DNA from 2 places in the Brenneria rubrifaciens genome. Region 2 is predicted to be linked to the other one. Evidence: predicted binding sites of a transcription regulator. Region 2 holds the regulator's gene; the other holds the start of a gene.
What was found. Region 2 encodes sigma-54, which starts transcription at its own class of promoters, with help from an activator protein. Its sites were predicted from a motif close to GTTGGCACANNTTTCGCTNT; they were not measured.
Positions count from the first base shown of each region.

Region 1 (16,342 bases), 330 kb from region 2:
TCGCGGCGCTACGCGCTATCGCAAATGGCAAACAGGTGGCGCTCATGGCGCCTACCGAACTGCTGGCGGAGCAGCATGCGTACAACTTTCGCCAGTGGTTTGAACCACTGGGAACTGAAGTTGGCTGGCTGGCCGGAAAACAAAAGGGAAAAGCGCGACAGGCGCAGCAGGACGCCATTGCCAACGGTCAGGTATCCATGGTGATCGGTACGCATGCCATTTTCCAGCAGCAGGTAAAATTCAATGGGCTGGCGCTGGTGATTATTGATGAACAACACCGTTTCGGCGTGCATCAACGTCTGGCCCTGTGGGAAAAGGGCGAAGAACAGGGATTTCACCCTCACCAGTTGATCATGACCGCGACGCCGATTCCCAGGACGCTGGCTATGACCGCTTACGCGGATCTGGATATCTCCGTCATCGACGAACTGCCGCCGGGAAGAACGCCTGTTACCACCGTGGCGATCCCCGACTCACGCCGTAATGACATTATTCAGCGCGTTAACAGTGCCTGTCAGCAGGAAGGTCGGCAAGCCTATTGGGTCTGTACGCTGATTGAGGAATCCGACCTGTTGGAAGCACAAGCCGCCGAAGCAACGTGCGCGGAGTTGAAAGCGGCTCTGCCCGATCTCTCGGTCGGATTAGTGCATGGTCGGATGAAAGCACAGGAAAAACAGACCGTTATGCAGGCTTTCAAACAGGGTGAACTACAGCTTTTGGTCGCCACCACGGTTATCGAGGTTGGGGTTGACGTCCCCAATGCCAGCCTGATGATTATTGAAAACCCGGAGCGACTGGGGCTGGCGCAGCTTCACCAGTTGCGCGGCCGCGTCGGGCGCGGCGCTGTTGCCTCGCACTGCGTGCTGCTTTATAAGACACCACTCAGTAAAACCGCGCAGAAGCGGCTTCAGGTATTGCGTGACAGCAACGATGGCTTTGTCATTGCGCAACGCGATTTGGAAATTCGCGGCCCCGGAGAACTATTAGGTACCCGTCAGACAGGTAATACCGAATTCAAAGTAGCTGACCTGCTACGCGATCAGGCGTTAATTCCGCAAATACAGCGCGTTGCGCGCCACCTCCATCAACGTTACCCGCAACACGCCAGGGCATTGATTGAACGCTGGTTACCGGAAAGAGCCCGTTATACCAATGCATGAATATCACGTCGTGATACGCCCGCCTGCCGAATAGCCTTCAAATAACCTGTCAGTGCGCGCCAGACAAATTTCATATTATATAGAAACAGTGTTTCGCAAACGTTTGCTTTTGCCAAAGAGATCTTTAAAATTCTTCCTTTGTCATTTCAGGTACTCCCATTCTTATGACCGCCACCACGGATACTCCTCAGTCAGAACTAATTTCAGCACCTAAGCACAGTGAGTTGATCTACCGTCTGGAGGACAGACCACCTCTGCCGCAAACCCTGTTTGCCGCCTGTCAGCATCTGCTGGCGATGTTTGTCGCGGTGATCACGCCCGCCATACTGATCTGTCAGGCGTTAGGGTTGCCGGCACAGGACACGCAGCACATCATCAGCATGTCGCTTTTTGCCTCCGGCCTTGCCTCCATTCTGCAAATTAAAACCTGGGGGCCCGTGGGTTCGGGCCTGCTGTCTATTCAGGGCACCAGCTTTAACTTCGTTACGCCCTTGATCATGGGCGGATTGGCGCTGAAAAACGGCGGCGCGGATGTTCCCACCATGATGGCAGCCTTGTTTGGTACGCTGATGGTCGCCTCCTGCACAGAAATTATTCTTTCCCGCTTCCTGCACCTGGCGCGCCGTATTATCACGCCGTTGGTATCGGGCATTGTCGTGATGATCATCGGCCTGTCTCTGATTCAGGTTGGCCTGACATCCATTGGCGGCGGCTACGCCGCGATGAACGACCATACGTTCGGCGCACCGAAGAATCTGTTGCTGGCGGGGATTGTTCTAATCGTGATCATTGTGCTGAACCGCCAGCGCAACCCCTATCTGCGCGTAGCGTCACTGGTGATCGCCATGGCGGTCGGTTATCTGGGCGCGTGGATCATGGGCATGCTGCCGGACAACATGCCGACGGCGGAAAGCTCGATCATCATGGTGCCGACACCGCTGTATTATGGACTGGGCTTTGACTGGAGCCTGCTCATCCCGCTGATGCTGGTCTTTATGGTGACCTCACTGGAAACGATCGGGGATATCACCGCGACCTCCGATGTATCAGAGCAGCCGGTCAGCGGGCCGAAGTACATGAAACGTTTAAAAGGCGGCGTACTGGCAAATGGCCTGAATTCCTGCCTGTCAGCGGTTTTCAATACTTTCCCGAACTCCTGCTTTGGTCAGAACAATGGTGTCATTCAGCTTACCGGCGTCGCCAGCCGCTATGTCGGTTTTGTTGTTGCACTGATGCTAATCGTTCTGGGTCTATTCCCGGCGGTGAGCGGCTTTGTGCAACACATTCCAGAGCCGGTTTTGGGCGGCGCGACAATCGTCATGTTTGGCACCATCGCGGCATCCGGCGTTCGTATCGTCTCTCGCGAGCCGTTAAATCGCCGCGCCATCATGATTATCGCGCTTTCTCTGGCCGTAGGGCTGGGCGTGTCGCAGCAGCCACTGATTCTGCAATTCGCGCCTGAGTGGATGAAAACGCTGCTTTCTTCCGGTATTGCCGCGGGCGGTATCACGGCAATCGTACTGAACCTGGTTTTCCCTCAGGAAGAAAAATAATATCAACCAGCGTAAATAGCGGCGCCTGACAGTAAGAAGCGACACGTGTGCAACACGGGTCGCTTTTTACTGTTTATAACTGCATTATCTATTGAGCCTTATAGGTAATTGCGGCATAAACTCACTATCTCTGACGATTGGCCTGGACAGACACAATGAAATTTTTCGGGAAATTGTTGCTGACGCTGTTTCTGCTGGCATTGCTGGCGCTGGTTGTTTTGTATGTATTACTGCAAACGGCATGGGCGGCAGGCTGGGTCAGCAACTGGGTGAATCAAAACACCCGCTATCAGCTTTCATTAGGTAAAATCAATCATGACTGGTCTTCACCCGACCATATTCAGTTGAAAGACGTGATTTTCGGCCGCAAGGATCAGCCTCCGACACTCTCCGCGCCTACCGTCTCGGCAGGCTTCAGCGCGCGTCAGATAACCGACCCACGTCACTTCTCCAGCCTGACGCTGGAAGGGGGCACGCTGGATCTGTCGTCGACAGACGTCACGCTGCCCGTCGAAGCAGACGTTTTACAATTACGTTCGATGGCAGTACGGGCACAAGACGGCGACTGGCATTTAAATGGTCAGATCATCAACGGCGGTATGACGCCCTGGCGGCCAGAAACAGGATATTTACTGGGCAAGCAGGGGCGCTTTCAGCTCAGCGCCAGTTCAATGCGCCTTAATGACATTCCCGCCAGTCAGGTGCTGATGCAGGGTGAAATCAACCACAACCAGCTTATTTTAAGTAATTTCGGCGCCGATGTCGCGCAAGGCCAACTCACGGGCAACGCCAGCCGGGATGAAGATGGCAGTTGGCAAATTGGTAATCTGCGACTCAGCAATGTTCGTCTGCAAACCCCACTAAACATGCGGGATTTTTGGGAGCCGGTGACCCACATCCCGTCAGTGACGGTCAATCGCTTTGATTTGATTGATGCCCGAATTGAAGGGCCGGGTTGGGCGTTTAACGATCTTGACGTGACGCTACAGGGCGTAACCTTTAAAAAAGGCGACTGGGAAAGCGAGGACGGCGAGCTGTCTTTCAACGCCACTGATATTGTCAACGGCGGCATGCACTTCATTGATCCTATCGTTAATCTGGCGCTCTCGCCGAACGGCGTGGGTATCAAACAGTTCACTACGCGCTGGGAAGGCGGCCTGCTGCGTACCAACGGCAGTTGGCAGCGCAGTAACCACCGTTTGCAGTTGGATGAATTCGTGGTGGCGGGCTTGGAATACACGCTGCCGGGCGACTGGCGTCAATACTGGCAAACGTCGCTACCGGACTGGCTGGCAGAGGTGAACCTCCGAAAATTCACGGCGAACCGCAACCTGTTGATCGACATCAACCCGGATTTTCCATTCCAACTTACTGCGCTGGATGGATATGGTCGCGATCTGACGCTGGCGCGTAATCATCAATGGGGTATTTGGGCTGGCAGTCTGAATTTGAACGCTAGCGACGCCACCTTCAACAGGGTGGATATCCGGCGTCCGTCATTGGCCCTGACAGCCAATGACGATCAGATTTCCATCACCGAACTCAGCACGTTTGTGCAGACGGGTCTATTGGAAGCCAAAGCCACTGTCAGCCAGCAACCCGCCCGTGCGTTTTCATTTACGATGACAGGACGTTCCGTTCCGTTGGTTATCTTGACGCGCTGGGGATGGCCGACATCACCTTCAGCCCCCACAGGCGATTCGAACCTGCAATTGCAGCTCAACGGACGACTCGCCGCCAGTACGCCGTTGAAGCCAACGCTGAATGGTTCGCTTCAGGGCGTTGACGGCAACGGGCAACCCATCAATCAGCAAATGGACCAGGGCGAATTGACCCCTGCCGCACAATAGGCAGATAAGCATGGGTGATGGCGGCCACGCCATCACCGTATTTCAGACCCGCCCCCACCCTGTTCCAGCGGTACTTCGGGATGCGCGGGTAAAACAATATAAACGCCCTCAAACATCGCGCCTTTTTTCTCATCGCCGAACAGATCCACATTCAGTTGCACCCTGGCTTTGCGTCCGCGGGCGAGACGATCCAAATCACCGCTCAGTGAGCCAAGGTCGGCAATCGCGCTGGGCCTGCCCGTCACTGGCGTGCTGTAACGAATATGCGCATCGGCCAGAATAATCGTTCCCCCCAAACGTCTTTCGCGCAAAAGCAGCCAGATCAATCCCCAGCCTGTGAGCGTGGCAAGCGAAAACATACTCCCGGCAAACAAGGTGTGATGAGGATTCTGGTTACCTGCTTCCGGCATGGTAGTAATAAATTTCTGCCCGGTATACTGGCTAATGCGTACACCCATTTTTTCACTTAGCGGAATGTGCTCATACCAGGCCTGCTGCAACTGACCGCACCAATCCGGGCGATGTAAAATATCATCCAGCGTCTCAACCGGTTTAATCATCAGAAAATGTCTTATCGGCGTGGTCTGTGGCACGGTGATTTCCCCCTGATCGACAAAACCCAGCTTGGCGAAGAAACCCTTGGCGTCCTCACGCGCGCTACAGACCACCCGTTTTACGCCTTCCTGACGCGCCACCGATTCCAGGGTCATGGCCAGCAATGTCCCCAACCCTTTTCCGCGAACCCCTGGATGCACCGCTAAAAACCGGATTGCCGCTTCATTATCGGCATTGATAGAGAGACGTCCTATCGCCACCAGCCGCCCTTGTTCATCAACCACCGTCTGGTGATGCGCCAGCGCGTCATAAGCGTCACGCTCAGAGCCAAGCGGCTGATGCAGCGGTCTACGCAGCATCTCCCAGCGGAATTGGTAGTACGCATCAAGTTCTTCCGCGCTTTCAGGTACTCTCAGGTGATACATGACCATGCCTCATTGAAACTTTTCCTCATTAAAACCGTGCATTACTTAAATCACGCCTCATCAAAAAATACATTATACCTGTAGCCAGAATGTCACCGGACCATCGTTAACCAGTGCAACTTTCATGTCTGCGGCAAAACGCCCTGTTTCCGTATGAATGGCCCGTTCACGGCACTGCCCGACAAAATACTGATAGAGCCGATCGGCTTGCACAGGGGTAGCGCCACGGGAAAAACCGGGGCGCATTCCCTTCTGGGTATCGGCCGTCAGCGTAAATTGTGATACCACTAATACGCTGCCCTCCGCCTGGATGACATTAAGGTTCATTTTACCATTTTCATCAGCGAACACGCGGTAACCCAGAACCCGTTCGCAAAGCCGCTCAGCCTTTTGTTCATCATCGCCTTGCTCAACGCCCAGCAATACCAGCAATCCTTGCCCAATCTCACCAATAATCGCATCGTCCACGGTGACATTGGCACTGGATACCCGCTGAATTAACGCGATCATAGAACGTTTTCACTCCTGTTTTTATGACATTGGCAGAACTCATCGCAGCAATGTACGATGACTCCGATCAACAACGGCTCACACGCCGGACGCCGCTGACTGAGTGGCAAAAAAGTCAGGGATCACCTGACGGTCGGTCACCAGAATGCTGCGGATCCCCAGCGCCTGGGCAGCAGCAACATTGGCAGGGTTATCATCAAAAAAGATGGCTTGTTCCGGTGTGACACCTTCCTGCGTCAGCACATGCTGGTAGATAGCCGCTTCGGGCTTACGCAAACCGATATTTTGCGAGAGATAAAGACGGTCGGCCGCATTCTCCACCTCAGGAAACAGGTTAGGCCAATGATTGCAGTGCAGACGATTGGTATTGGAAAGGATCACGGCACGATGCCCATTTTTCCGCAGCTGCTGCATAATCGCGATTACCTCCGGACGCAACGCCACAAAAATAGCCTGCCATCCTGCGGAAAACTGCTCAAAGCTCAGCAAAATGCCCATTTCACCACATAATCGAACGGCAAATTCTTCATCACTGATTTCACCGCGTTCATGCTGTTCAAACGCCTCCCCAATGACAAAACGCTCTTTCAGCGTCGCCAGCGGCGCGCTGCTCAGCTTACTCCAGACACCTAATACCCGGTTGAAATCAATATCGATGACGACATTGCCCAAATCAAAGATATAAAGCATGGCCTCTCCTCATGATGTAACCGTTGGTTTTTCACTGTAGCGGGAAATCGCAGAACTGAACAGGGAGGATAAGCAGGAAAAAAATGGAAGCAAAGGTATAAAAAATGTAAGCAGGAAAACGCCACGCGTGAATAGGGCACCCGAAGGTGCGCTATTCACAAAAGAAATGACTGATAAAAATCAGCTCTCTTTAGGACCGCGGCTAGCGCGTTTACGATCGTTTTCCGTCAGATGGCGCTTACGAATACGCACGGACAATGGCGTAACTTCAACCAGTTCGTCGTCATCAATAAACTCCAGCGCTTGTTCCAGAGACATTTTGATGGCCGGAACCAATGTTGTCGCTTCATCCGTACCCGAAGCACGCATGTTGGTCAGCTTCTTACCGGTCAGACAGTTTACCGTCAGATCGTTTGAGCGTGAGTGAATACCGATAATCTGGCCTTCATACACTTCCGCACCGTGACCCAGGAACAGTTTACCGCGATCCTGCAAACCGAACAGGGCGAACGCAACCGCTTTACCCTGACCGTTTGAGATCAGAACACCGTTCTGACGTTGACCGATTTCCCCCGGACGCACGTCATCATAGTGGCTGAACGTGGAGTACAGCAGACCGGTGCCGGACGTCATGGTCATGAACTCAGTACGGAAGCCGATCAGACCGCGTGCCGGGATCAGGTAATCCAAACGGATACGACCTTTGCCGTCAGGAATCATGTCCCTAACATCGCCTTTACGCTCGCCCATAGCTTGCATAACGGCACCCTGATGCTGTTCTTCGATATCCAGCGTCACGTTCTCGAATGGCTCTTGCATACGGCCATCAATTTTGCGATTGATCACTTTCGGACGGGAAACCGCCAGCTCAAAACCTTCACGACGCATGTTTTCGATCAGAACCGACAGGTGAAGCTCACCACGGCCTGAAACGCGGAACGCATCGGCATCTTCGGTTTCTTCTACGCGCAGCGCGACGTTGTGCACCAATTCTTTGTTAAGACGCTCAAGGATCTGACGAGACGTCACATACTTACCTTCTTTACCGCAGAATGGCGAAGTGTTGACGTTGAAATACATGGTCACGGTGGGTTCATCAACAGAGAGCGCCGGCAGAGCTTCAACCGCGTTCACATCACAGATGGTATCGGAAATGTTCAGTTCGCCCAGACCGGTGATAGCAATGATATCGCCCGCTTCGGCCAGGCTAGCTTCGATACGCTCCAGACCCATATGGGTCAGCACCTTACCGACTTTACCGTTACGGGTTTTGCCTTCGCTATCAATGATAGTAACCTGCTGGTTAGGTTTAACTTTACCGCGTTTGATACGGCCGATACCGATAACACCCACGTAGTTGTTATAGTCTAATTGAGAAATCTGCATCTGGAACGGCGCATCAAGCTCTACTTGCGGCGCAGAGACATGGTCAACGATCGCCTGATACAGCGGGGTCATGTCTTCCGCCATATCATTGTGGTCGTTACCCGCGATACCCATCAGCGCGGAAGCGTAGATGATTGGGAAATCAAGTTGCTCATCCGTTGCATCCAGATTCACGAACAGGTCGAACACCTGATCGACAACCCAGTCAGGACGGGCGCCGGGACGGTCAACCTTATTGATCACCACAATCGGTTTCAGACCATTAGCAAATGCTTTTTTAGTCACGAAACGGGTCTGCGGCATCGGACCATCCATCGCGTCAACGACTAACAGCACCGAGTCAACCATCGACATTACGCGTTCTACCTCACCGCCGAAGTCGGCGTGCCCTGGGGTATCCACAATGTTAATGCGGTAGTTTTTCCAATTAATGGCGGTATTTTTGGCGAGGATGGTAATCCCACGCTCTTTCTCCAAATCGTTGGAGTCCATTACACGTTCGGTTGCTTCAGTACGTTCTCCGAAAGTTCCGGATTGTTGCAACAACTTATCGACCAGGGTGGTTTTCCCATGGTCAACGTGCGCAATAATGGCGATGTTACGCAAATTTTCGATCACAGCTTTGCCTCAGGCATTTAGAAATAGCGCGCTATTGTACACGGATTAATCGAGGGACTAAACAAGATCACAAGCATCAATGATAAACAACTGATGACTGCCAGCTTTGTGATCCCTTTCGCGGTGCAAAAGCGCTACAAGCGCAAATTATTGCACTATTATAGTGCTACGATTTACAAGAAAGCACCAACATGGTGCTACACGCTATAATGGTGCAGTGGTTTTCAGGCGAAAAGCCCCCAAAGGGCAACACATTGCTCGCATTTAAAAAGTTGGCACACTTTTAGCTTTAGTCTACGCACGGTAACAACATCAATCCATAATGATATTCGTTCCACGACGATAAATGACAATCGGGAGAACCAAGTATGTCCGTAGAACATGTTTTGACGATGCTGAATGAACATGAAGTGAAGTTTGTTGATTTGCGCTTCACCGATACCAAGGGCAAAGAACAGCACGTCACTATTCCAGCTCACCAGGTTAATGCTGACTTCTTTGAAGAAGGTAAAATGTTTGACGGTTCCTCGATTGGCGGCTGGAAAGGTATCAACGAATCCGACATGGTATTGATGCCGGATGCCACCACTGCGGTTATCGACCCTTTCTTTGAAGAAACCACGCTGAATATTCGCTGTGACATTCTCGAACCCGGCACGATGCAAGGTTATGACCGCGATCCGCGTTCTATCTCTAAGCGGGCCGAAGATTTCCTGCGCTCTTCCGGTATTGCCGATACCGTCCTATTTGGACCAGAACCTGAATTCTTCCTGTTTGATGATGTGCGCTTCGGCAGCAGCATCTCCGGTTCTCATGTCACTATTGACGATATTGAAGGCGCCTGGAACTCCAGCAAAGAATATGAAGACGGCAACAAAGGTCATCGTCCGGCAGTCAAAGGCGGATACTTCCCGGTTCCTCCGGTTGATTCATCACAGGACATCCGCTCTACCATGTGTCTGACTATGGAAGAAATGGGCCTGGTGGTTGAAGCGCATCACCACGAAGTTGCAACCGCAGGTCAGAACGAAGTAGCTACCCGCTTCAACTCCATGACCAAGAAAGCCGACGAAATCCAGATTTACAAATACGTTGTGCATAACGTCGCTCACGCATTCGGTAAAACCGCAACGTTCATGCCGAAACCAATGTTCGGCGATAACGGTTCCGGTATGCATTGCCATATGTCGCTGTCCAAAAACGGGACAAACCTGTTCTCTGGCGACAAATACGGCGGCCTGTCTGAAACCGCGCTGTTCTACATTGGCGGAATCATCAAACACGCTAAAGCCATCAACGCCCTGTCCAACCCGACCACCAACTCTTATAAGCGTCTGGTTCCGGGCTACGAAGCACCGGTAATGCTGGCTTATTCCGCACGTAACCGTTCCGCTTCTATCCGTATTCCGGTCGTTGCCAGCCCGAAAGCGCGCCGCATTGAAGTCCGTTTCCCGGACCCGGCCGCTAACCCATATCTGGCATTCTCCGCGCTACTGATGGCTGGCGTTGACGGTATCATCAACAAAATCCATCCTGGCGATGCAATGGATAAGAACCTATATGATCTGCCGCCGGAAGAAGCCAGTGAAATCCCAACCGTTGCAGGCTCTTTGGAAGAAGCGTTGAACGCACTGGATGCGGACCGCGAGTTCCTGACCCGCGGTGGCGTATTCACTGATGACACGATTGATGCCTACATCGAACTACGTAAAGCAGAGAATGATCGTGTTCGCATGACGCCGCACCCGGTTGAGTTTGAACTGTACTATAGCGTGTAATCAAAAACCGTGATTAGCCGTACAATGACACAGTAGCGCGATCGTGCTGACGTTTGGGCTACTGACAAAATCAATGTTCAGTCTGTTTTTAGTGACGAGCTATTGCTCGTCACCCCATCCATGGGGTTCGCCCTACAGACTAACGCTTTGCATTATTAAAAAATTTTTCCTGAAAATTTTTTGTTGCCGTGGAAATTTTTCAGCCCATCTAAAGATGGGCTTTTTTCTCCACGAGCTCTGAAATTACAACATCATATACACTACTATGCACTGATAGGGTGCGGGAGTCTGCGTTATGGCAACAGGCACGCTGCCCGATGCTGGGCAGATCCTAACTTCTTTAATTAACAGCATATTACTGCTGGATAGCGATCTGGCGATTCACTATTCCAACCCAGCGGCACAACAATTACTGGCACAGAGTTCTCGTAAATTATCAGGTACGCCTTTGCCTGAATTGCTGGGATATTTTTCTCTGAATATAGATTTGATGCGTGAGAGTCTGGATTCAGGGCAAGGTTTTACGGATAACGAAGTGACCATCGTCGTGGACGGCAAAGCGCATATTATGTCGCTCACCGCGCAACGGGTGCAGAATAACTTCATTTTGCTGGAGATGGCACCGATGGATAACCAACGCCGTCTCAGCCAGGAACAGCTCCAGCATGCTCAGCAACAGGCCGCCCGCGATCTGGTAAGAGGATTGGCACACGAAATAAAAAATCCACTGGGTGGATTACGAGGCGCTGCGCAATTGCTCTCTAAAGCACTTCCCGATCCGGCGCTGACCGAATACACCAAAGTGATCATTGAGCAGGCGGACCGCCTGCGTAATCTGGTTGACCGCCTGCTTGGTCCTCAGCAGCCCGGCCTGCATGTCACCCAAAGTATTCATCAGGTGGCGGAACGGGTATGTCAACTCGTTTCTCTGGAAAAGCCGGACAACGTGACGCTGGTGAAAGATTACGATCCCAGTCTGCCAGAGCTCACTCACGATCCAGACCAGATTGAGCAGGTCTTACTGAACATCACGCGTAATGCGCTACAGGCGTTAGGTGAAGAAGGCGGTACCATCACTTTGCGCACTCGTACCGCATTTCAGCTCACCTTACATGGCGTGCGTTATCGCCTTGCTGCGCGCATTGATGTCGAAGACGACGGCCCCGGCGTGCCGGCCCAGTTACAGGACACGTTGTTCTACCCGATGGTGAGCGGCCGGGAAGGTGGTACTGGTCTGGGGTTGTCCATTGCGCGAAGTCTTATCGATCAACACTCCGGTAAAATTGAATTCAACAGTTGGCCAGGTCATACCAAATTTTCGGTTTATCTGCCCATTCGCCAGTGAGGTTCACAATGCAACGAGGGATAGTCTGGATTGTCGATGACGATAGCTCCATCCGTTGGGTGCTCGAACGTGCACTCACTGGTGCGGGCTTAACCTGTGCAACATTTGATAACGGAAACCAGGCTCTGCACGCGTTGGCAACGCAAACGCCAGACGTACTGTTATCCGATATCCGTATGCCGGGAATGGATGGACTGGCGTTACTGCAACAGATAAAGCAGCGTCATCCTATGCTGCCAGTCATCATTATGACCGCGCATTCCGATTTGGATGCCGCGGTCAGCGCCTATCAGCAAGGTGCGTTTGACTACTTGCCGAAACCTTTTGATATCGACGAAGCCGTCGCGTTGGTCGAGCGTGCTATTAGTCATTATCTGGAACAGCAGCAGCCCGTTCGTAGTCAACCGATTAGCGGCCCGACAACCGATATCATCGGTGAAGCGCCCGCCATGCAGGATGTGTTTCGGATCATTGGCCGCCTGTCGCGTTCCTCTATTAGCGTACTGATTAACGGTGAATCCGGCACAGGGAAAGAACTTGTGGCACATGCCCTGCACCGCCATAGCCCGCGCGCCAAGGCACCTTTTATCGCCTTGAATATGGCGGCAATTCCAAAGGATTTAATCGAATCGGAATTGTTTGGCCATGAAAAAGGCGCATTCACCGGCGCCAATCAAATTCGTCAGGGGCGCTTTGAGCAGGCCGATGGCGGTACGTTGTTTCTTGACGAAATCGGTGATATGCCGCTTGATGTTCAAACTCGCTTATTGCGCGTGCTGGCTGACGGTCAGTTTTATCGGGTTGGCGGCTACGCTGCCGTTAAGGTGGATGTGCGAATCATCGCGGCTACGCACCAAAACCTTGAACTACGGGTACAAGAAGGTAAGTTTCGTGAAGATCTTTTTCACCGTCTGAATGTGATTCGCGTTCACCTGCCGCCGCTGCGCGAACGCCGGGAAGACATTCCCCGCCTGGCTCGCTATTTTTTACAGGCAACGGCCAGGGAATTGGGTGTCGAACCTAAAAATCTACATCCAGAGACGGAAACGGCGCTTACACGACTGCCGTGGCCGGGTAACGTTCGCCAGCTGGAAAATACCTGCCGCTGGTTAACCGTCATGGCTGCCGGACAGGAAGTGCTGATCCAGGATTTGCCACCTGAGCTGTTTGAAACCACCGCACCTGACTCCACAGTGCAGATGCTACCGGACAGTTGGGCAACCCTGTTAGCGCAGTGGGCGGACAGAGCGTTGCGCTCCGGTCATCAAAATCTGCTGGCTGAAGCGCAACCCGAGATGGAAAGAACCTTGCTCACCACCGCATTGCGCCACACTCAAGGACATAAGCAAGAAGCAGCTCGGTTATTGGGATGGGGAAGAAACACCCTGACGCGTAAGCTGAAAGAACTGGGGATGGAGTGAGTAATAGGACTTGTGCATTCACGTGCACAAGTCCTTGCGCGGAATATTGGTCATAACGGACGGCATCGAATCAAGATAAACCGTCAAGATACGCCCCAGAAGCAAGCCGTTTTGAATCGCTTGCGACCCCACGGAAAGCGAATAGCGGCAAGCAGCAAATGTTAGCGTGAAAATACAATCCGGCGCACGAAATTTTCATGAATTTGTTCTTTACTTGCCGCTTGCCAGCAGTATGATCGTGTCGCTGATTCGGGAGGAGTACCATGCTGGATTCATTAATTTCCGTAGTGACACACAGCGCTGAATTGAGCTCAGCGGCGAGCCATACACCGCAAACAGCGATCGCCGCTATCCTGTGTGCCGCTCTGATTAACTTTTTTAGTTAATACGCCGCCACATCAACGATCGGTGTCCTTACTAAAAAGGTTTCACCATAAAAGACAGTCGCATCATTGCGACTGTCTTTTATCAGATTACCCGTGAGAACTGCTGCGTCCGTATCTTGTCTCGAAGGTAACTATCGAAGGACATGCAGATATTGCGGATTAGCAGACGCCCCTTCGGCGTAACCACAATCCCGTCTTCCTGTATGTCCACCAGCCCATCAACCGCTAATGGCGCCAACTGCTGCAAATCCTGTGCGAAATAGGACTGAAAATGGATATCATAATCCGCTTCAATCGCCTGGTAGTTTAGCCGGAAATTACAAATCAGCATTTTAATGACATCGCGGCGAATGCAATCGTCCTGCGTCAACTGCAACCCGCGCCATAGCGCATTTCCTGAGTCTCTAACTTGAGCGTAGTAGCGTTTCAGTTCCTTTTGGTTTTGGGCATAACTGTCACCGATCATACTGATCGCCGATACGCCCATTCCCAGCAAATCACAGTCTCCCTGAGTCGTATACCCCTGGAAATTGCGGTGCAGCATTCTTGCCCGCTGCGCCATCGCCAATTCATCTTCCGGGCGCGCGAAATGATCCATACCGATAAATTGGTAACCGGCTTGCGTCAGAGTACCGATAGTCTGCTGCAAAATTTCCAGCTTCTGTCCTGCATTCGGCAAATCGGCCTCCTTGATTTTCCGCTGGGCCGCAAACATGCTGGGTAAATGCGCATAGTTAAACACACTGAGGCGATGCGGACTCAGTTCAACCACGCGCTGTAGCGTCAACGCAAAGCTTTCAGGCGTCTGCTTTGGCAAACCATAAATCAGATCAATATTGGTTGACGTAAAACCCAGTGATTTCGCTCTCTCAATCAACGCAAAAATGAAGTTTTCATCCTGCTCACGGTTTACTAATTTCTGTACTTCTTTGTTAAAATCCTGCACCCCCATGCTCAGGCGATTAAATCCTTCGGCTCGCAGGTGATCGAGAACATCCAGCTCAATTTCGCGAGGATCGATCTCCAGCGACAGCTCAGCCCGATGTGAAAACGAAAAGTGTTCATGCAGCAGCCGCATAAGGCGACCGATCTGCGCTTTATTCAGGTAGGTTGGCGTACCGCCGCCCCAATGCATTTGCATCACCGTTCGCCCAGCAAACAGCGGCGCTCGCTGACGAATTTCCAGTTCCAGCACATCGAGGTATTCATCCGCTTTATGCCGCTGGCGCGTGACCAGCTTATTACAGCCGCAGAAGTAACATAGACGGTGGCAAAAAGGGATATGGATATACAGCGAGAGCGCTCGCTGTGGATAACGCGCGATAGCCTGCTGAAAAGCAGGTTCGTCGAACCGTTCACTAAACTCCAGCGCGGTAGGATAAGAGGTATAACGAGGCCCGGAATAATCATATTTTTGAATCAGGGCTAAATCCCAATCAACTGCGTGTACGGACATGCTGCTCACTCCTTCCAGTCTTTTATTGGCGGGCGTATCCTTGTCTCTCCCCTACGGATCGCCGTTTGTTGGAAGACCCACCCGCTCCCATCCCTGAGACTTGCCCTCAAAGGGCCGCCATAAATGGCGTTTAAAAACGCTGCCGACGCTTTTTTCTGGTCAAACGCATCGCTGATGATGACAGACCATTCAGAATCGTATGGTGTAATCGTTTTTTTCGTTTCGACAGAAACCATAATTTAACTAACAGACAAAACAGATAAAGCGTAACCAGTAGTATTAATAACAGAACAAACCATTTCATCGATCAGAATGCATCTTTCGGGTTATTGCGCTTTAGAAGTTGCAGCATATCTTCCCGTTGCTCTCCGTCGTCATCGTCATCACGCAGTTCGATGCCCAACTGTTCCATCAACATATCAATACGAGCCAGCGTTTCATCAACCCATGACTGCTCTTTAGCGCTCAACGTTTCGCCATTATCCAGACGATCCAACAAGGCGTCCAGACGGGGATCGCTCTCCAGCATAGCAAGTTCTTCCTCGGGCGGCATCGTGAGGGAGGTGAGCGTTTCTTTGACTGTTGCGACAGATTTAGATTTTGTCGCTACGGTTTCCTGCCCCCTCAATGGAATGGGTTTTTTGCTGCCAATACGAGGATCGGCGGCTCTGCGCTGTCCTTCCGTTCCGTTTGACTGTCCTTTTTCCTGAGCGCGACTACCCGCAGCATGACCACGATGTTTTTTCTGGCGCTTCCTGTCGCGTGCTTCCCGATCCAGTTCTTCACGGGATTTTCTTTTAATTTTGGGTTTGGCGGACCCTTTAACGGTATAACTCATAATGTTGCTCTCAGGTACACAATTGATGGGAATTGCGGCGGAATCTAGCAGAAAGCCCGGCAATAAAAAAGTGCTCACATAGACCGATAATGGTTTTCGTTATTTCAGGTCAAACGTAGTTGGGACAGATAAAACCGCCTTTATCGTCAGTTACAGGTATAATCCCCAACCAGACAGAGATCCAGAAAGAGACCATCATTGTGACCCAGCAATATAACTACCACATGACGCATTTTATCATCAGCGCCCCGGATATTCGCCATCTGGCAACAGATAGCGGTATTGAAGTTGCCTTTGCTGGGCGCTCTAACGCCGGAAAATCCAGCGCACTGAATACGCTGACCAATCAAAAAAATCTGGCGCGCACCAGT
Region 1 covers NZ_CP034035.1:3,909,898-3,926,239, forward strand. Annotated here, with positions in the region: gene recG (ATP-dependent DNA helicase RecG) at 1-1,160, shown strand, start outside; gene EH207_RS17535 (nucleobase:cation symporter-2 family protein) at 1,325-2,713, shown strand; gene EH207_RS17540 (AsmA family protein) at 2,869-4,563, shown strand; gene fabY (fatty acid biosynthesis protein FabY) at 4,596-5,543, opposite strand; gene dtd (D-aminoacyl-tRNA deacylase) at 5,616-6,053, opposite strand; gene yihX (glucose-1-phosphatase) at 6,132-6,743, opposite strand; gene typA (ribosome-dependent GTPase TypA) at 6,924-8,747, opposite strand; gene glnA (glutamate--ammonia ligase) at 9,116-10,525, shown strand; gene glnL (nitrogen regulation protein NR(II)) at 10,821-11,870, shown strand; gene glnG (nitrogen regulation protein NR(I)) at 11,879-13,291, shown strand; gene EH207_RS17580 (YshB family small membrane protein) at 13,555-13,677, shown strand; gene hemN (oxygen-independent coproporphyrinogen III oxidase) at 13,760-15,133, opposite strand; gene yihI (Der GTPase-activating protein YihI) at 15,441-15,971, opposite strand; gene yihA (ribosome biogenesis GTP-binding protein YihA/YsxC) at 16,172-16,342, shown strand, end outside.
Region 1: the regulator sigma-54 is predicted to act here: its motif matches at 9,019-9,038, upstream of glnA (glutamate--ammonia ligase).

Region 2 (16,342 bases):
AGCGCCGAACTGCTGGATAATATGGCTCACGATTACCGTCAGCTTTACCAGCACATGGCGAAAAGCTCCAACAACCTGCTGCCGGATGTCCCCGGTCAGGATAACCCGTTCAAATATCGTCTGACGGAAGCCGAAGCCGATAACGATCAGGCGCCGGTTGATATGCCGCCGCGCGACTATTCGGACAGTGCATCAGGCTTACTGCGAGGCGACCGCCCAACCCGCAAGTAAACGCGACGATGATGATTTTCGTGTGAGGTTTCATCAAGCCTCACGCCTTCTCTTTTTCCCGCTGCAATCGCGCGACGTAGGCTAACGTTACAATCTACTGACGAAACACCAGTGAACTTTACACACCAAACGTCAGTCTGACTCTTCACCCTCTGTTTAAGTTTATATATCATCATTTTATTCATCCGCTGGTTGTGAGAGAGTTAATCAACAATGAAGAAAAAATCTTTATTATTTAGTGCACTGGCAATGAGCATAAGCTTAATCCTATCCACGCCCCCTGTGGCGAATGCCGCGTTGCCTTCCGTGATACAAGGACAACCGATGCCGAGCCTGGCGCCGATGCTCGAAAAAGTCTTGCCCGCGGTCGTCAGCGTACATGTAGAAGGCACACAGGTGCAGCGCCAGCGTATACCGGAAGAGTTTAAATTCTTCTTCGGTCCCAATTTCCCAACCGACAAACAAAGTTCACGTCCGTTTGAAGGGCTGGGCTCTGGCGTCATTATTGATGCGGCCAAAAGCTACGTTCTGACCAATAACCACGTCATCAACAATGCAGATAAAATTCGCGTCCAGTTAAATGACGGGCGTGAGTATGAGGCCAAACTGATTGGCCGTGACGAACAAACGGATATCGCCCTGCTTCAACTGGTGAACGCCAAAAATCTGGTTGCCGTCAAAATGGCGGATTCCGACCAACTGCGCGTGGGTGATTTCGCCGTCGCGGTGGGTAACCCGTTCGGCCTCGGACAGACGGCCACTTCCGGTATCATTTCCGCGTTAGGTCGCAGCGGGTTGAATCTGGAAGGGCTGGAAAACTTTATCCAGACCGATGCCTCCATCAACCGCGGTAACTCCGGCGGCGCATTAGTCAACCTCAACGGTGAACTTATCGGAATCAACACGGCCATTCTGGCGCCGGGCGGCGGAAACATCGGCATCGGATTTGCCATTCCCAGCAACATGGCGCAAAACCTGGCTCAGCAGTTGCTCGAGTTTGGCGAAGTCAAACGCGGCGTGCTGGGTATCAAAGGCAGCGAGATGACTGCCGAAATGGCCAAAGCCTTCAAGGTCGACGCACAGCGCGGCGCATTCGTCAGCGAAGTGTTGCCAAAATCCGCCGCTGCCAAAGCAGGTATCAAAGCAGGTGATGTGCTGATCACGCTGGATGGTAAACCCATCAGCAGCTTTGCCGAACTGCGCGCCAAAATAGGCACCACCGCCCCCGGTAAAACCGTGAAAATCGGTTTGCTGCGTGAGGGTAAACGGCAGGAAGTGTCTGTCGTACTCGACAATAGCGCAACCTCTACCACCAGCGCGGAAACCCTGTACCCAGCCTTGCAAGGCGCATCCATGACCAACGGACAGTTGAAAGATGGCAGCAAAGGCATACAAATTGATAATGTCGCCAAAGACTCCCCAGCCGCACAGATTGGTTTGCAAAAAGGCGATGTCATCATCGGTGTCAACCGTGAGCGAGTGGAAAACATTACCCAGCTCCGTAAGCTGCTGGAGGCCAAACCGTCTGTACTGGCTTTGAACATCGTTCGAGGCGACGAAACGATTTATCTGCTTCTGCGTTAACCAGCCGCGGAGAGATTTCTGCATGCTATTTCGCCGAACATCGCACACCAAGCCAGCCTGAAAAAATCGGACACAGTATCCTGCTGTGTCCGGTTGTCTCGTGTTATCCTCGGCACCATATTCCTCTTACACAGTAAAACGCGCTTATGCTTGTTAAGTTATTACGCTCCACCCTGCTTGGCGTAATCGCCGCTGGCATTCTGCTGGCCGTTTTCCCCATGCTGCGTCCTGCATCATGGCAGAAAACCGATAACAAACCGGCCTCTGATACCCCGGTCAGCTATTACGAGGGGGTCCGCCGCGCCGCGCCGGCCGTGGTTAACGTCTACGACAAAGTGCCCAATTCAGATCAGACAGCCGAACTCAATATCAGCACGCTGGGTTCCGGCGTCATCATGAGCGACAAAGGTTATATTTTAACCAACAAACATGTCATTAATAACACACAACAAATTTTGGTTGCACTTCAGGATGGCAGACTCTATGAAGCCATGGTTGTCGGCTCGGACAGTCTGACCGATCTGGCCGTCTTGCAAATCAACGGCGTCAATTTACCGGTCATCCCGATCAACGCCGATCGCATCGCGCATGTGGGCGATGTCGTGATGGCTATCGGTAATCCCTACAATCTGGGACAAACCATTACTCAGGGGATCATCAGTGCAACCGGACGCGTAGGACTGAGTGCCGGCGGACAGGATAGCCGACAAAATGGCCGCCAAAACCTATTACAGACCGATGCTTCCATTAATCACGGTAACTCCGGCGGCGCGTTGGTCAATACGCTGGGCGAACTGGTGGGTATCAATACGCTCTCCTTTGAGAAGGGTAACGACGGCGAAACGCCAGAGGGGATCGGTTTCGCCATTCCCGTAGCGCTGGCAACCAAGGTGATGGGAAAACTCATTCGCGACGGCCGCGTGATTCGTGGTTATATCGGCATCAACGGGATACAAATAGAAGATATCGAAAGTATCGCAAACGGCAGCAAACAAGGGCGTCCCAACGGAATTCTGGTCAGCACGGTTGACCCCGGCGGCCCGGCGGATAAAGCCGGTATCCGGATCAGAGATATCCTGGTCAGCGTCAACAACAAGCCGACACGCTCTGTTATCGAAACCATGGATCAAATTGCAGAAATACGGCCCGGAACGGTGGTGCCCGTTGTAGTCAAGCGGGATAATAAAGAAATCCGATTAGACATGACGATTCAGGAGTTTCCGGCCAACTGAATCCTGAAACCGGAATCACAAAAGGCACGCACAAACCGGGTGAAACCTCACCCGGCAGCTACCCGCAACACCGCTATCGAACTCGCTTAATCGTGCTCTTTCACACGCTCGATGTTCGCCCCTAACGCGCGTAATTTATCTTCAATGCGATCGTAACCGCGATCGATATGATAGATACGATCAACGGTCGTTACCCCTTCGGCAATACATCCTGCCAACACCAGACTCGCTGAAGCACGTAAATCTGTTGCCATAACCTGCGCACCGGACAACTTTTCCACGCCGTGGCAAATTACCGTGTTGCTTTCAATTTCCGCCTGCGCGCCCATGCGGATGAGCTCGGGTACATGCATAAAGCGGTTCTCGAAAATCGTTTCAGTAATGACGCCGGTGCCTTCCGCCACCAGGTTCAGTAGGCTGAACTGCGCTTGCATATCTGTTGGGAAACCAGGATGCGGCGCGGTACGGATGGTCACCGCTTTCGGCCGTTTCCCATGCATATCCAGGCTGATCCAGTCCTCGCCGATTTCGATTTCAGCCCCTGCCTCACGCAGTTTAGCCAACACCGCATCCAGCGTTTCCGGGCGAGTCTGACGGCAAACCACTTTACCGCCGGAAACAGCGGCGGCGACCAGGAATGTCCCGGTTTCGATACGATCAGGCAGCACGCGATGGACGCCGCCGCCCAAACGCGCGACCCCTTCGATAATCACTTTGTCGCTGCCCGCGCCGCTGATTTTAGCGCCCAGTGTGTTCAAAAAGTTTGCCGTATCAACTATTTCCGGCTCGCGCGCGGCGTTCTCGATAATGGTGGTGCCTTCGGCCAGCGTCGCTGCGCTCATGATGGTCACCGTGGCCCCCACGCTGACTTTATCCATCACAATGTGCGCGCCTTTCAAACGACCATCGACAGAAGCCTTCACGTAGCCTTCTTCCAACGTGATCTCCGCCCCCAATTGCTCAAGGCCATTGATGTGCAAATCCACCGGACGCGCACCGATCGCGCAACCGCCGGGCAAGGAAACCTGACCTTGTCCAAAGCGCGCCACCAATGGCCCTAACGCCCAAATTGATGCACGCATGGTTTTCACCAGATCATAAGGCGCACAAAAAATATTCACCCCACTGGCGTCTACCTGTACCGAACCGTTACGTTCAACGCGCGCGCCCAACTGAGTGAGCAACTTCATTGTTGTATCAATGTCCCGCAATTTTGGCACATTCTGGATTTCTACCGGCTCTTCAGCGAGCAAGGCAGCAAACAGAATCGGCAGTGCGGCATTTTTGGCCCCGGAGATGGTGACTTCACCTGTTAGCCGGGTTGGGCCCTGCACACGAAATTTATCCATAATCGCTGTTTCTCAATGTTTCAATTCAATGTTGCATCATACGTCCGCAAATTTAAAAACCATTCAACTTGCGATCGCGCTGCCACTCTTCTGGCGTATACGCCTTGATCGACAACGCATGAATACGGTTATCCACAATATATTCCGTCAGCGGCGCATACACGGCCTGCTGTTTTTTCACCCGACTCATGCCAGCGAAAAGCGCACCTATGGCGATAACCTGAAAGTGGCTGCCATCACCGGTAACATGGGCTTCCTCCAGCGCCAGCGCCTTCATCAGCACATCTTTAATTTCGTTATTTTCCATCGCTCTCGATTTCTATGCCAGGGGGGATGATAATCAGGCTGGTATCTTAGATGAATACCACGCTATCTTAAACAAAGAAATCCCCTAAAAATTGCCGGGCGTGATTTTGACGCCGCTTGTGACGGCCCGAAGGGTGGCGGGCAGAGAGCCCGCCTTAAACAAGGGGATTCCGATATCCCTTCATCAATGGCGATCAGGCCATTTGAGACACGGGGATGATTTCATTCAGGTTATAAAGTGCAATCAGCGTTTTTAGCCGTTCGCCGGCCCCAACAATTTTCAGCCAGCCGTCTTGCTGAGACGGCTGGTGATAAAAATGCATCAGTAAAGCCAGCCCCGCCGAGTCAACACGTTCCAGACCGGAAACATCCAACGCCGTTTTACCCGCCAGCAGTGTCTCCCGCTGTTCCCAGAGCGGAAGCAGCGTTTCGCGATCCAGATCGCCGGTTAACACCAGCGTCGATTCCTGTGACTGCCAGCTCAATGCATTCGCCATGTCTCTGCCCAGAATTAATTGTTTTGCTTATCCAGCGTGATCGGCCGTTTCGCCGCCGCCTCTAGCTGTTGGGTCAGGCCATCAACGCCTTTTTGACGCAATGTCGCCGCCCATTCATTTTGCTTGGTCGTAATCATACTGACGCCTTCGGCTATCATGTCATAAGCCTGCCAGTTACCGGTTTTGCTATTTTTACGCCATTGGAAATCCAGACGCACCGGCGGGCGGCCGCCGCTATCAATGATTGAAACGCGGATGGAAATAATATCGGCATTTCCCAGCGGCTGATCGGGCGCAATCTGGTAAGTCTGACCGTGATATAACGCCAGGGCTTGTCCGTATGCTTGCTCCAGATAAGCTTCAAATGCCTTGAAATAGGCATCGCGCTGTTCAGACGTCGCCTCTCTGTAATAGCGTCCCAGTACCAGCGCCCCGGCGTAGCGCACCTGTACATACGGCAACAACTCTTCACTCACAATCGTACGCAGGTAATCCGGGTTTTGCTTGATACGCGGCTGTTCAGTTTTCAACCGGTTAAAAGTCTTTTCTGCCGCTTCTTGCATCAAACGATAAGGATTTTTTTGATCAGCAGCGTTGGCTAATGGCGCCACCACCAGTAAAGCCACCATCAGTAAACGTTTAAACATGCAGATATCCTCTTATGGATGTGGAGTAACAGGCTGGCTCTGAGGTTCAGGCGATGCTGGCCCGGAACCTGCCTGACCTGCATTATCCTCGCTATTGCCGCCGCTTCTATATAAGAATTGACCGATGAGATCTTCCAATACCAGGGCGGACTTGGTGTCCTGAATGACACCGCCGTCTTTCAGTGTTGACGTGCCCATCTCTTCATCCTCAAAACCGACATTCATGGCCAAATACTGCTCGCCCAGCAAGCCGGAAGTGCGAATTGCCAGAGAACTGGTATCAGGAATGTGGTCATAGCGCTGCTGAATATCCATCGCCACACGGGGAAGGTAGGTTTTCTCATCAAGCGAGATATCCACCACCCGTCCAATCACCACGCCGCCAATTCGTACCGGTGAACGCATTTTCAGGCCGCCGATATTGTCAAACGTCGCGTACAAACGGTAGGTGGGCTCACTACCGATCGACTTGAGATCGGCTACCTTCAGGCACAAAAAGAGGATGGCGCACAGCGCAATCAGCAAGAATGCGCCAACCCAAACTTCATTTTTCTTTGTTTGCATTGAATCAGTTCCCAAACATCAGTGCTGTCAGCACAAAATCCAATCCCAACACCGCGAGCGATGAATGCACAACGGTACGGGTGGTCGCCCGACTGATCCCTTCTGAAGTAGGAATCGCATCATAGCCGTTAAACAGTGCAATCCAAGTCACGGTAATCGCGAAGACGATACTTTTAATCACGCAGTTCAGTATATCCTGCCGCCATTCGACGGCCCCCTGCATGGCAGACCAGAAAAAACCGCTGTCGATGCCTTTCCAGTCAACGCCAACCAGCGCCCCTCCCCAGATACCGACAGCGACAAAAATCACCGCCAGTAACGGCATACTGATCAGCCCGGCCCAGAAACGCGGCGCCACGACGCGGCGTAGTGGATCAACCGCCATCATTTCCATGCTGGACAACTGCTCGGTCGTCTTCATCAGACCAATTTCCGCCGTCAGCGCCGATCCGGCCCGACCGGCGAACAGCAGCGCGGTGACCACAGGGCCGAGTTCACGCAGCAGAGAAAGCGCCACCATCATGCCCAGACTGGCTTCCGCGCTGTAGGTGGTCAGAACAAGATAACCTTGTAAGCCGAGAACCATACCGATGAACAGACCGGATACCATGATGATTAACAGGGACTGAACACCGACGCTATACAGTTGTTTGATCAGCAGCGGCCACTGTTTCCTGAATTCAGGCTTGCCCACCAACGCATTAAACAGCATCAGTCCAGCACGGCCAAACGAGGCACAGGTAGAAATTCCCTGACGTCCCAACGACGCCAACGCCTGTAATAACATAAGTCCGTTAACCCCCTGAACCTAACAGCGCGGTTTTATAATCATCCGCCGGTAAACGAAAAGGGACGGGACCATCGGCAATGCCATCCATAAACTGGCGCACCCGGGGTTCGTCGTTCATTTTCAGTTGTTCCGACGTACCTTCCGCCACGACGTGCCGTTCGGCAATGATATAGGCGTAATCGGCAATGCTCATGACTTCCGGCACATCATGGGAGACGATAATGCAGGTAACACCCAGCGCATGATTCAGTTCATCAATCAGTTTGACCAGAGTTCCCAGCGTTATCGGGTCCTGCCCGACGAAGGGCTCGTCGAACATGATCAATTGCGGATCGAGCGCGATTGCCCGCGCCAACGCCGCGCGCCGCGCCATCCCGCCGGAAAGTTCCGCGGGCATCAGATTGGCCGCCCCTCGCAACCCCACCGCCTCCAGCTTCATCATCACCGTGCTGCGAAGCAACGGCTTCGGCAGCCGGCTGTGCTCGCGCAGCGGCCAGGCGACATTATCAAACACGTTCAGATCGGTAAATAACGCGCCAGACTGAAATAACATGCTCATTTTCTTGCGGGCGTTATAGAGATCGGTGCGCGACAACGACGGAATATTGTCGCCGTCAAACCAGATTTCCCCGCTGTCCGGCTGAAGCTGCCCTCCAATCAGGCGCAACAATGTCGTCTTACCGATACCGGACGGCCCCATAATCGCGGTAACCTTCCCTTTGGGCACATTCAACGTGATATCTGTAAAAATCTGCCGTTCTCCGCGCCGAAAGCTCAGACCGCGAATCTCAACCAGATTGACACCATTATGATTCATTATTTCATATTCCTTGCCGATCAACGTGTTATCTACGATCCTCTGTTTTAAACGAATAGCGATAATGCGTCCTTATCTCTAAATCCTAATGGCTGATACTCTGCAAAGCCCGAGTTTTACAAAAACTTACCCTAAGTTCTTGTCTAAAATGGCCGAACATCACCGCCATAGGTTTTACTTTTCCGTCTTACACAGTCAGAATTAACGCTGATGATGGAAACGTATTTTATTTGAAATTCATCCAGAAATGCTGGTTATAAACTTATATACCTCAATAATTCGAGTTGCAGGAAAGCGGCAAGTGAGCGCAGCCAACGCTCATGCAACTTGAAGTATGGCGAGTATAGCCAGTGATTATACCTTAAAAAGGACGCTGAATGCTTTTTGCGACGGTACTGCTGTTCGTTGGTTTAATATTGCTGGTATATGGTGCCGATCGTCTGGTGTATGGCGCCGCCATTCTCGCGCGCACCATCGGCCTGCCGCCTTTCATTATCGGTCTTACCATCGTCGGCGTCGGGACATCGCTGCCCGAACTGATTGTTTCCGTAACCGCCGCATTAAACGATCAGATCGACATGGCGGTCGGCAACGTACTGGGCTCGAATATCGCCAACATTCTCTTGATTCTCGGCAGTGCGACGCTCATCCGCCCCCTGGCCGTTCATTCAGAACTGTTGCGCCGGGAATTTCCGCTTATGCTGCTGATCACCGTTTTATGTGGCTTTTTATTACATGATAGCGACCTGAGCCGCACTGACGGCATGATTCTCCTGACCACCGCCGGGCTGTATCTGTTCCTGATAATCCGCATGACGCGTCTGGCGCAACAAGAAGGCGTGGATAGCCTGACTCGGGAGCAGTTGGCTGAACTGCCCCAGGAAGACAGTAATCAAACGGTCGCCATTTTATGGCTGATCCTCGGTCTGATTATTTTACCGATGGCCGCGCGTATGGTGATCGATAATGCCACCGTGTTGGCCCGCTATTTTAATATCAGCGAACTGACCATCGGCCTCACCGTGCTGGCGATTGGCACCAGCCTGCCTGAATTGGCCACCGCCATTGTTGGTACGTTGAAAAAGGAAGATGATATTGCGCTGGGCAATCTCATCGGCTCGAATATTTTTAATATCGCCATCGTGTTGGGCGTACCGGCGCTGCTTTCACCCGGCGCAGTCAATCCCCTTGCCTTCCGGCGCGACTATTGGGTCATGCTAGGAGCCAGCACGATACTGGCGGCGCTGTACCTCAGCAGGAAACGCCGTATCGGACAGGGCGCGGGCGCGCTGTTACTCTGTGCGTTTTTCGTTTATCTCTCGGTGCTGTTCTTTGTGTAATTAGCGAATGGCTGGGTTAACCCGAACATCAGCGCATTCACTAACAGCATCAAACCAAGCAGGATCACTCAGGTATGTCACATTTTGAACTCCAACCCGGTTTTGATTTTCAGCAGGCAGGCAAACAGGTTCTGAATACTGAGCGCGAAGGTCTGGCACAGCTCGATCAGTACATTGACGATAATTTCACGCAGGCCTGCGAAAAAATATTTCACTGTCAGGGAAAGGTGGTCGTGATGGGAATGGGAAAATCCGGCCACATTGGTTGCAAAATGGCGGCGACGTTCGCCAGCACCGGAACCCCCGCTTTTTTTGTTCACCCCGGCGAAGCCAGCCATGGCGATTTGGGCATGGTCACGCCGCATGACATTGTGATTGCCATTTCCAATTCGGGTGAATCCCACGAAATCCTGTCGTTAATCCCAGTACTGAAACGCCAGCAGATTTTCCTGATTTGCATGACCGGCAATCCTGAAAGCACCATGGGAAAGGCGGCGGATATCCACCTGTGCGTCCATGTTCCGCAAGAAGCCTGCCCTTTAGGTCTGGCGCCGACCAGCAGTACGACCGCGACGCTGGTGATGGGAGATGCGATGGCTGTCGCACTGTTGCAGGCGCGGGGTTTTACCGCCGAAGACTTTGCGCTCTCCCACCCCGGCGGGGCTTTGGGCCGCAAACTTCTGCTGCGCGTCAGCGACATCATGCACTCGGGCGAAGAAATTCCCCATGTCTCCCACAATGCCTCCCTGCGCGATGCGCTGGTGGAAATAACGCGCAAAAATTTAGGGATGACGGTAATCTGCGATGCGGACATGAAAATCCTCGGCATCTTCACCGATGGCGATCTGCGCCGAATCTTCGACATGAAGATTGACTTGAACAACGCCCGCATTGCTGATGTGATGACCGTCGGCGGCATTCGGGTCACGCCGCAAACGCTGGCCGTGGAAGCACTGAACCTGATGCAGTCACGCCATATTACGTCGCTGCTGGTGGCGGAAAACGATCGTCTGGAGGGGATCGTTCATATGCACGATATGCTACGTGCAGGCGTGGTGTAATCCGTCATCATGCGCCAACCCGCGATAGTGAAGTAACTACTTGTAGATCCATAGCCAAAAGAACCAAGGATAAACATCAATGAGTGAAACCAGGACGCAAACCGATACCTGTTATGGGCCTGTCGATCAACAGGTGCTGGATAAGGCCGGTAAAGTTCGTCTGTTAATCTGCGATGTTGACGGCGTGATGTCGGATGGGCTGATTTATATGGGAAATCACGGTGAAGAATTGAAAGCGTTTAACGTCCGCGACGGTTACGGCATCCGTTGCCTGCTGACGTCCGGTATCGAAGTCGCCATTATTACCGGCCGAACGGCCGACCTGCTGGTAGACCGTTGTAAAACGCTGGGGATCACCCATCTTTATCAGGGACAGTCCGATAAGGTTTTGGCCTTCAACAATCTGTTGGATAAACTGACGGTAACCGCTAGCCAGGTCGCCTATATTGGTGACGACCTGATCGACTGGCCGGTGATGGCTCAGGTGGGCTTAAGCGTTGCCGTGGCTGACGCTCATCCGTTGCTGCTGCCGCGGGCTGATTATGTTACGCGCATCGCGGGCGGTCGCGGCGCGGTACGTGAACTTTGTGATTTAATCCTGTTTTCACAGGGTAAGCTGGAGCAGGCCAAAGGGTTGTCGATATGAGTAAAACTAAGCGTTGGCTGACCGCTTTGCTGGCACTGCTTGCCCTCATTCTGATCGGCTGGACTATTACAGATAATGAAACGGTGACGCCGACAGACAGTGCGAGTCCGGCCGTACCGGTATATACCAGCGAGAAAACCACCACCCAGGTTTACAGCCCGGCCGGAAAGCTGAGCTACCGTCTGATCGCGGACAAAGCGGAATATTTCAATGACGAGCAACTAAGCTGGTTTACCACCCCGGTGGCGACAATGTTTAACGAACAGGGGACGGCGACCTGGTCGGTGCGCGCGGACCGCGCCAAGCTGACGAAAGACAAAATGCTCTATCTATACGGTCATGTCGAGGTCAACAGCCTGACACATGACTCACAGTTGAAGAGAATCAAAACCAATAATGCCAAGGTAAATCTGGTCACTCAGGACGTCTCTTCCGATGATGAAGTCACCCTGTACGGCGCCAGCTTTACGTCCAACGGGATGAGAATGCGCGGGAATCTGCGTAATAAGACAGCCGAGTTGATCGAAAAGGTAAAAACCTCTTATGAAATTCAAAACCAATAATCTGATGCGTCACACCCTGATCGCCAGTTCGCTGTTAGCCGTCAGCGTTTCTGCGCCGGCCGTTACCGGGGATAACAACCAGCCGATTAATATCGATTCAGAACAGCAGTCTCTGGACATGCAAGGCAATACGGTAACGTTCACCGGAAATGTCGTCGTAAAGCAGGGAACGATAGAAGTCAAAGCCGACAAAGTCGTCGTTACCCGGCCACAGGACGCAAAGGGCCGTGAAGTTGTTGAAGGCTACGGCAACCCCGTCACTTTCTACCAGATGCAGGACAACGGCAAGCCAGTGAAAGGCCATGCCCGGAAAGTCCGTTATGAACTGGCCAATGACTTTCTGGTATTGACCGGCGACGCCTACCTGGAGCAGATGGACAGCAATGTGAAAGGCGACCGAATCACTTATCTGGTGAAACAACAGCAGATGGAGGCTTTCAGCGATAAAGGTAAACGTGTTACTACGGTATTGGTTCCCTCTCAACTTCAGGAAAAAGAGAACAAGAACGCCGCCTCCCCCTCTCAAACACCGCAACCGAGAGTCACCGAATAACTTATGGCAACATTAATCGCAGAAAATTTGGCTAAGGCATATAAAGGCCGCCGAGTCGTGGAAAACGTCAGTCTTACCGTTAACTCCGGTGAAATCGTTGGGCTACTGGGGCCGAATGGCGCGGGGAAAACCACCACATTTTATATGGTTGTCGGTATTGTCCCGCTCGATGAAGGGCGGATAGTAATTGATAGCGACGATATCAGCCTGCTGCCCCTGCACGACCGCGCTCTGCGCGGGATCGGCTATTTACCGCAGGAAGCGTCGATCTTTCGCCGGCTGAGTGTCTACGACAACCTGATGGCCGTTTTGCAGATCCGTAAAGATCTGACCTCGGAACAACAGGAAGACCGGGCGAACGAGCTAATGGAAGAATTCCATATTATCCATTTACGCGATAGTCTGGGACAATCGCTCTCCGGTGGAGAACGGCGCCGAGTGGAAATCGCCCGTGCGCTGGCGGCAAACCCTAAATTCATCCTGTTGGATGAGCCATTTGCCGGTGTTGACCCCATTTCGGTGATTGATATAAAAAAAATAATTGAACATCTGCGTGACAGCGGACTCGGCGTGTTGATTACCGATCATAACGTCCGTGAAACGCTGGATGTTTGCGAGCGCGCCTACATTGTGAGTCAGGGACACCTGATCGCCCACGGTTCACCGACCGAAATCCTTGCCGACGAGCAGGTAAAACGCGTCTATCTGGGCGAAGGCTTCCGACTCTGATAGGGTAGGGTTTCAAATTAAATAATAGATAAGGAAGTTAGCGCTACTTATGAAGCAAGGTTTGCAACTCAGGCTTAGCCAGCAATTGGCCATGACTCCACAGCTACAGCAGGCAATCCGTCTGTTGCAACTGTCCACGCTTGAACTGCAACAAGAGATTCAACTGGCGCTGGAAAATAATCCGTTACTCGAGCAGTCGGACAATCACGAAGAAATAGAGTCATTCGAGGCGGCCGACAGTGATTCGCTGGATACCGGCGAAGCGCTGGAACAGAAAGATATGCCGGAAGAGTTGCCGCTTGACGCGACTTGGGACGAAATCTATTCCGCGGGCACGCCATCCGGCACCGGCACCGATTACCGGGATGAAGAGTTACCCATCTATCAGGGGGAAACGACGCAAACCCTTCAGGATTACCTGATGTGGCAGGTGGAGTTGACGCCCTTTTCAGATACCGATGCGGCGATAGCGACGTCCATCGTTGACGCGGTGGACAACACCGGCTATCTCACCGTGCCGCTGGGAGATATTTTGGACAGCATTGGGGATGAAAACGTCACGCTGGATGAAGTGGAAGCGGTGCTCAAGCGGGTACAGCGCTTTGATCCGGTGGGCGTTGCCGCGCGCGATCTGCGTGACTGCCTGCTGGTACAGCTTTCCCAGTTTGCTGAGAGCACGCCGCGCCTCGCGGAAGCCAGGCTGATTGTGAGCGACTTCCTCGATTTGCTGGCCAACCATGATTTCCGCAGCCTGATTCGCTCAACCCGCCTGAAAGAAGAGGTGTTGAAAGAAGCGCTGGCGCTGATTCAATCCCTCGACCCCCGTCCGGGCCAATCCATCAACACGGGTGAGTCCGAATATGTTATTCCTGACGTGCTGGTGCGCAAAATCCAGGGACGTTGGGTGGTCGAACTGAATACCGACAGCGTGCCGCGGCTACAGATCAATCAGCAATACGCCGCGCTGGGCAACTGCGTCCGTAGCGACAGCGACGGCCAGTTTATCCGTAGTCATTTGCAGGAAGCGCGCTGGTTAATCAAAAGTCTGGAGAGCCGTAATGATACGCTGCTCAAAGTGACCCGCTGTATTGTCGAACAACAGCAGGATTTTTTTGAACAGGGTGAAGAATTCATGAAACCGATGGTGCTGGCAGATATCGCCCAAGTGGTGGATATGCATGAATCCACCATTTCCCGGGTGACCACACAGAAATTTCTGCACAGTCCGCGCGGCATTTTTGAACTAAAATATTTCTTCTCCAGTCACGTGAATACCGACAGCGGAGGTGAGGCTTCGTCAACGGCTATCCGGGCACTGGTGAAGAAGTTAATCGCCGCGGAAAACCCCGCCAAGCCATTAAGCGACAGCAAGCTCACGCTGCTGCTCGCCGAACAGGGCATCATTGTGGCGCGGCGGACGGTGGCGAAATACCGAGAGTCTTTATCTATCCCACCATCAAATCAGCGTAAACAACTGGTTTGATCTCAACAGAGAAGGAAGAGACGATGCAGCTCAACATCACCGGACACCACATCGAAATTACCGAACCTTTACACGATTTCGTGAACACCAAATTCTCCAAGTTGGAGCAATACTTTGATCGCATCAATCAGGTCAACGTGGTATTGAAAGTGGAGAAAATACAACAAATCGCTGACGCCACGGTTCACGTCAACGGTGGAGAGCTGCACGCCACATCAGAAGCGCTAGATATGTACGCCGCTATCGATTTGCTGATCGATAAGCTGGCTCGCCAGCTTACCAAGCATAAAGATAAGCTGAAACAGCACTAGTTTCTTCTCTTGTCCCGTTGGGCAAGAGAACAGACCCGGCTCATGCGCCTGTGGGCCGGGCTCACCAGAAGTAAAAGCGCCGTTAAGTGAATATAAAATGAACAACGATCCCGTTTTGCAACTCAGCACCGTGTTACGTCCAGAGTGCACCCGAAGTTCGGTCCATTGCCAAAGTAAAAAGCGGGCATTGGAAATTATCAGTGAGCTGGCGGCCAAACAGCTTAATCTCTCCTCACAGATTATTTTTGATGCCATTCTCACCCGCGAGCGAATGGGCAGTACCGGTATCGGCAATGGTATTGCCATTCCACATGGAAAGCTTGAGGGGGATAACGTGCTGGGAGCAATCGGCGTCTTTATCCAGTTAGAGCAGCCTATCGCTTTCGATGCCATTGATAATCAAGCCGTTGATTTGCTTTTTGCCTTGCTGGTTCCGGCAGAACAATGTAAAACCCATTTACATACGCTGTCGCTCGTCGCCAAACGCCTGGCGGATAAAACGGTTTGCCGGCGCTTGAGGGCGGCGCAAAGCGATGAAGAGCTCTATCAGATCATGACGGAAACCGGTTAAGTCAAATGACGGCAATGCTGACGATGAATGGCGACCCGATCGGGGATCAACGGTTCTTGGGGGCAGAGAGTGCTTGCAATCTGTGTTCTAACAATTCATTTTCTAGCCATTCACTATAAACACAACGGCAGCAAGAGTTCGCCATCACGCTGCCAGAGGGGAGTCGTCAGATGGTGCTGATGATCGTCAGCGGTCGCTCAGGGTCGGGGAAATCTGTCGCCCTGCGCGCGCTTGAAGACATGGGGTTCTACTGCGTAGATAACCTGCCAGTGGTTTTGTTGCCAGAGCTGGCCAATACGCTTGCGGCACGCAATATTTCCGCCGCGGTCAGCATTGATGTACGCAATATGCCGGAATCCCCGGAAATCTTCGAGCACGCGATGGAACAACTGCCGCAAAGCTTCTCACCGCAACTGTTATTCCTGGATGCCGATCGCAATACGCTAATCCGCCGTTACAGTGATACCCGCCGTCTGCATCCCTTATCCAGTAAAAATCTGTCGCTGGAAAGCGCCATTGATGAAGAAAACGATCTGTTGGAACCGCTGCGCTCGCAGGCCGATCTGATCATCGATACCTCCGAGATGTCGGTGCATGAGCTGGCTGAAATGCTGCGTACCCGCCTGCTGGGTAAACGGGAACGCGAACTGACGATAGTATTTGAATCTTTCGGCTATAAACACGGTATTCCCATTGATGCCGACTATGTGTTTGACGTTCGCTTTCTGCCCAACCCGCACTGGGATCCGAAGCTGCGTCCGATGACCGGTCTGGACAAACCCGTCGCTGCCTTCCTCGATCGGCATACTGAAGTCCACAATTTTATCTACCAGACGCGCAGCTATCTGGAACTGTGGCTTCCCATGCTGGAAACCAACAACCGCAGCTATCTGACGGTGGCGATTGGCTGTACCGGGGGAAAACATCGTTCGGTGTACATCGCGGAGCAGTTAGCTGATTATTTCCGCTCACGCGGCAAGAACGTTCAGTCGCGCCATCGCACATTGGAAAAACGTAAATAATGACCGTCAGACAAACAGTTGAAATCAAGAACAAGCTGGGTATGCA
Region 2 covers NZ_CP034035.1:215,144-231,485, reverse strand. Annotated here, with positions in the region: gene zapG (Z-ring associated protein ZapG) at 1-231, shown strand, start outside; gene degQ (serine endoprotease DegQ) at 445-1,815, shown strand; gene degS (outer membrane-stress sensor serine endopeptidase DegS) at 1,962-3,047, shown strand; gene murA (UDP-N-acetylglucosamine 1-carboxyvinyltransferase) at 3,134-4,396, opposite strand; gene ibaG (BolA family iron metabolism protein IbaG) at 4,449-4,703, opposite strand; gene mlaB (lipid asymmetry maintenance protein MlaB) at 4,897-5,199, opposite strand; gene mlaC (phospholipid-binding protein MlaC) at 5,214-5,846, opposite strand; gene mlaD (outer membrane lipid asymmetry maintenance protein MlaD) at 5,859-6,410, opposite strand; gene mlaE (lipid asymmetry maintenance ABC transporter permease subunit MlaE) at 6,415-7,197, opposite strand; gene mlaF (phospholipid ABC transporter ATP-binding protein MlaF) at 7,205-8,017, opposite strand; gene EH207_RS01095 (calcium/sodium antiporter) at 8,395-9,357, shown strand; gene kdsD (arabinose-5-phosphate isomerase KdsD) at 9,432-10,418, shown strand; gene kdsC (3-deoxy-manno-octulosonate-8-phosphatase KdsC) at 10,498-11,064, shown strand; gene lptC (LPS export ABC transporter periplasmic protein LptC) at 11,061-11,627, shown strand; gene lptA (lipopolysaccharide ABC transporter substrate-binding protein LptA) at 11,608-12,180, shown strand; gene lptB (LPS export ABC transporter ATP-binding protein) at 12,184-12,909, shown strand; gene rpoN (RNA polymerase factor sigma-54) at 12,959-14,392, shown strand; gene hpf (ribosome hibernation promoting factor) at 14,416-14,703, shown strand; gene ptsN (PTS IIA-like nitrogen regulatory protein PtsN) at 14,801-15,274, shown strand; gene rapZ (RNase adapter RapZ) at 15,445-16,296, shown strand; gene npr (PTS phosphocarrier protein NPr) at 16,296-16,342, shown strand, end outside.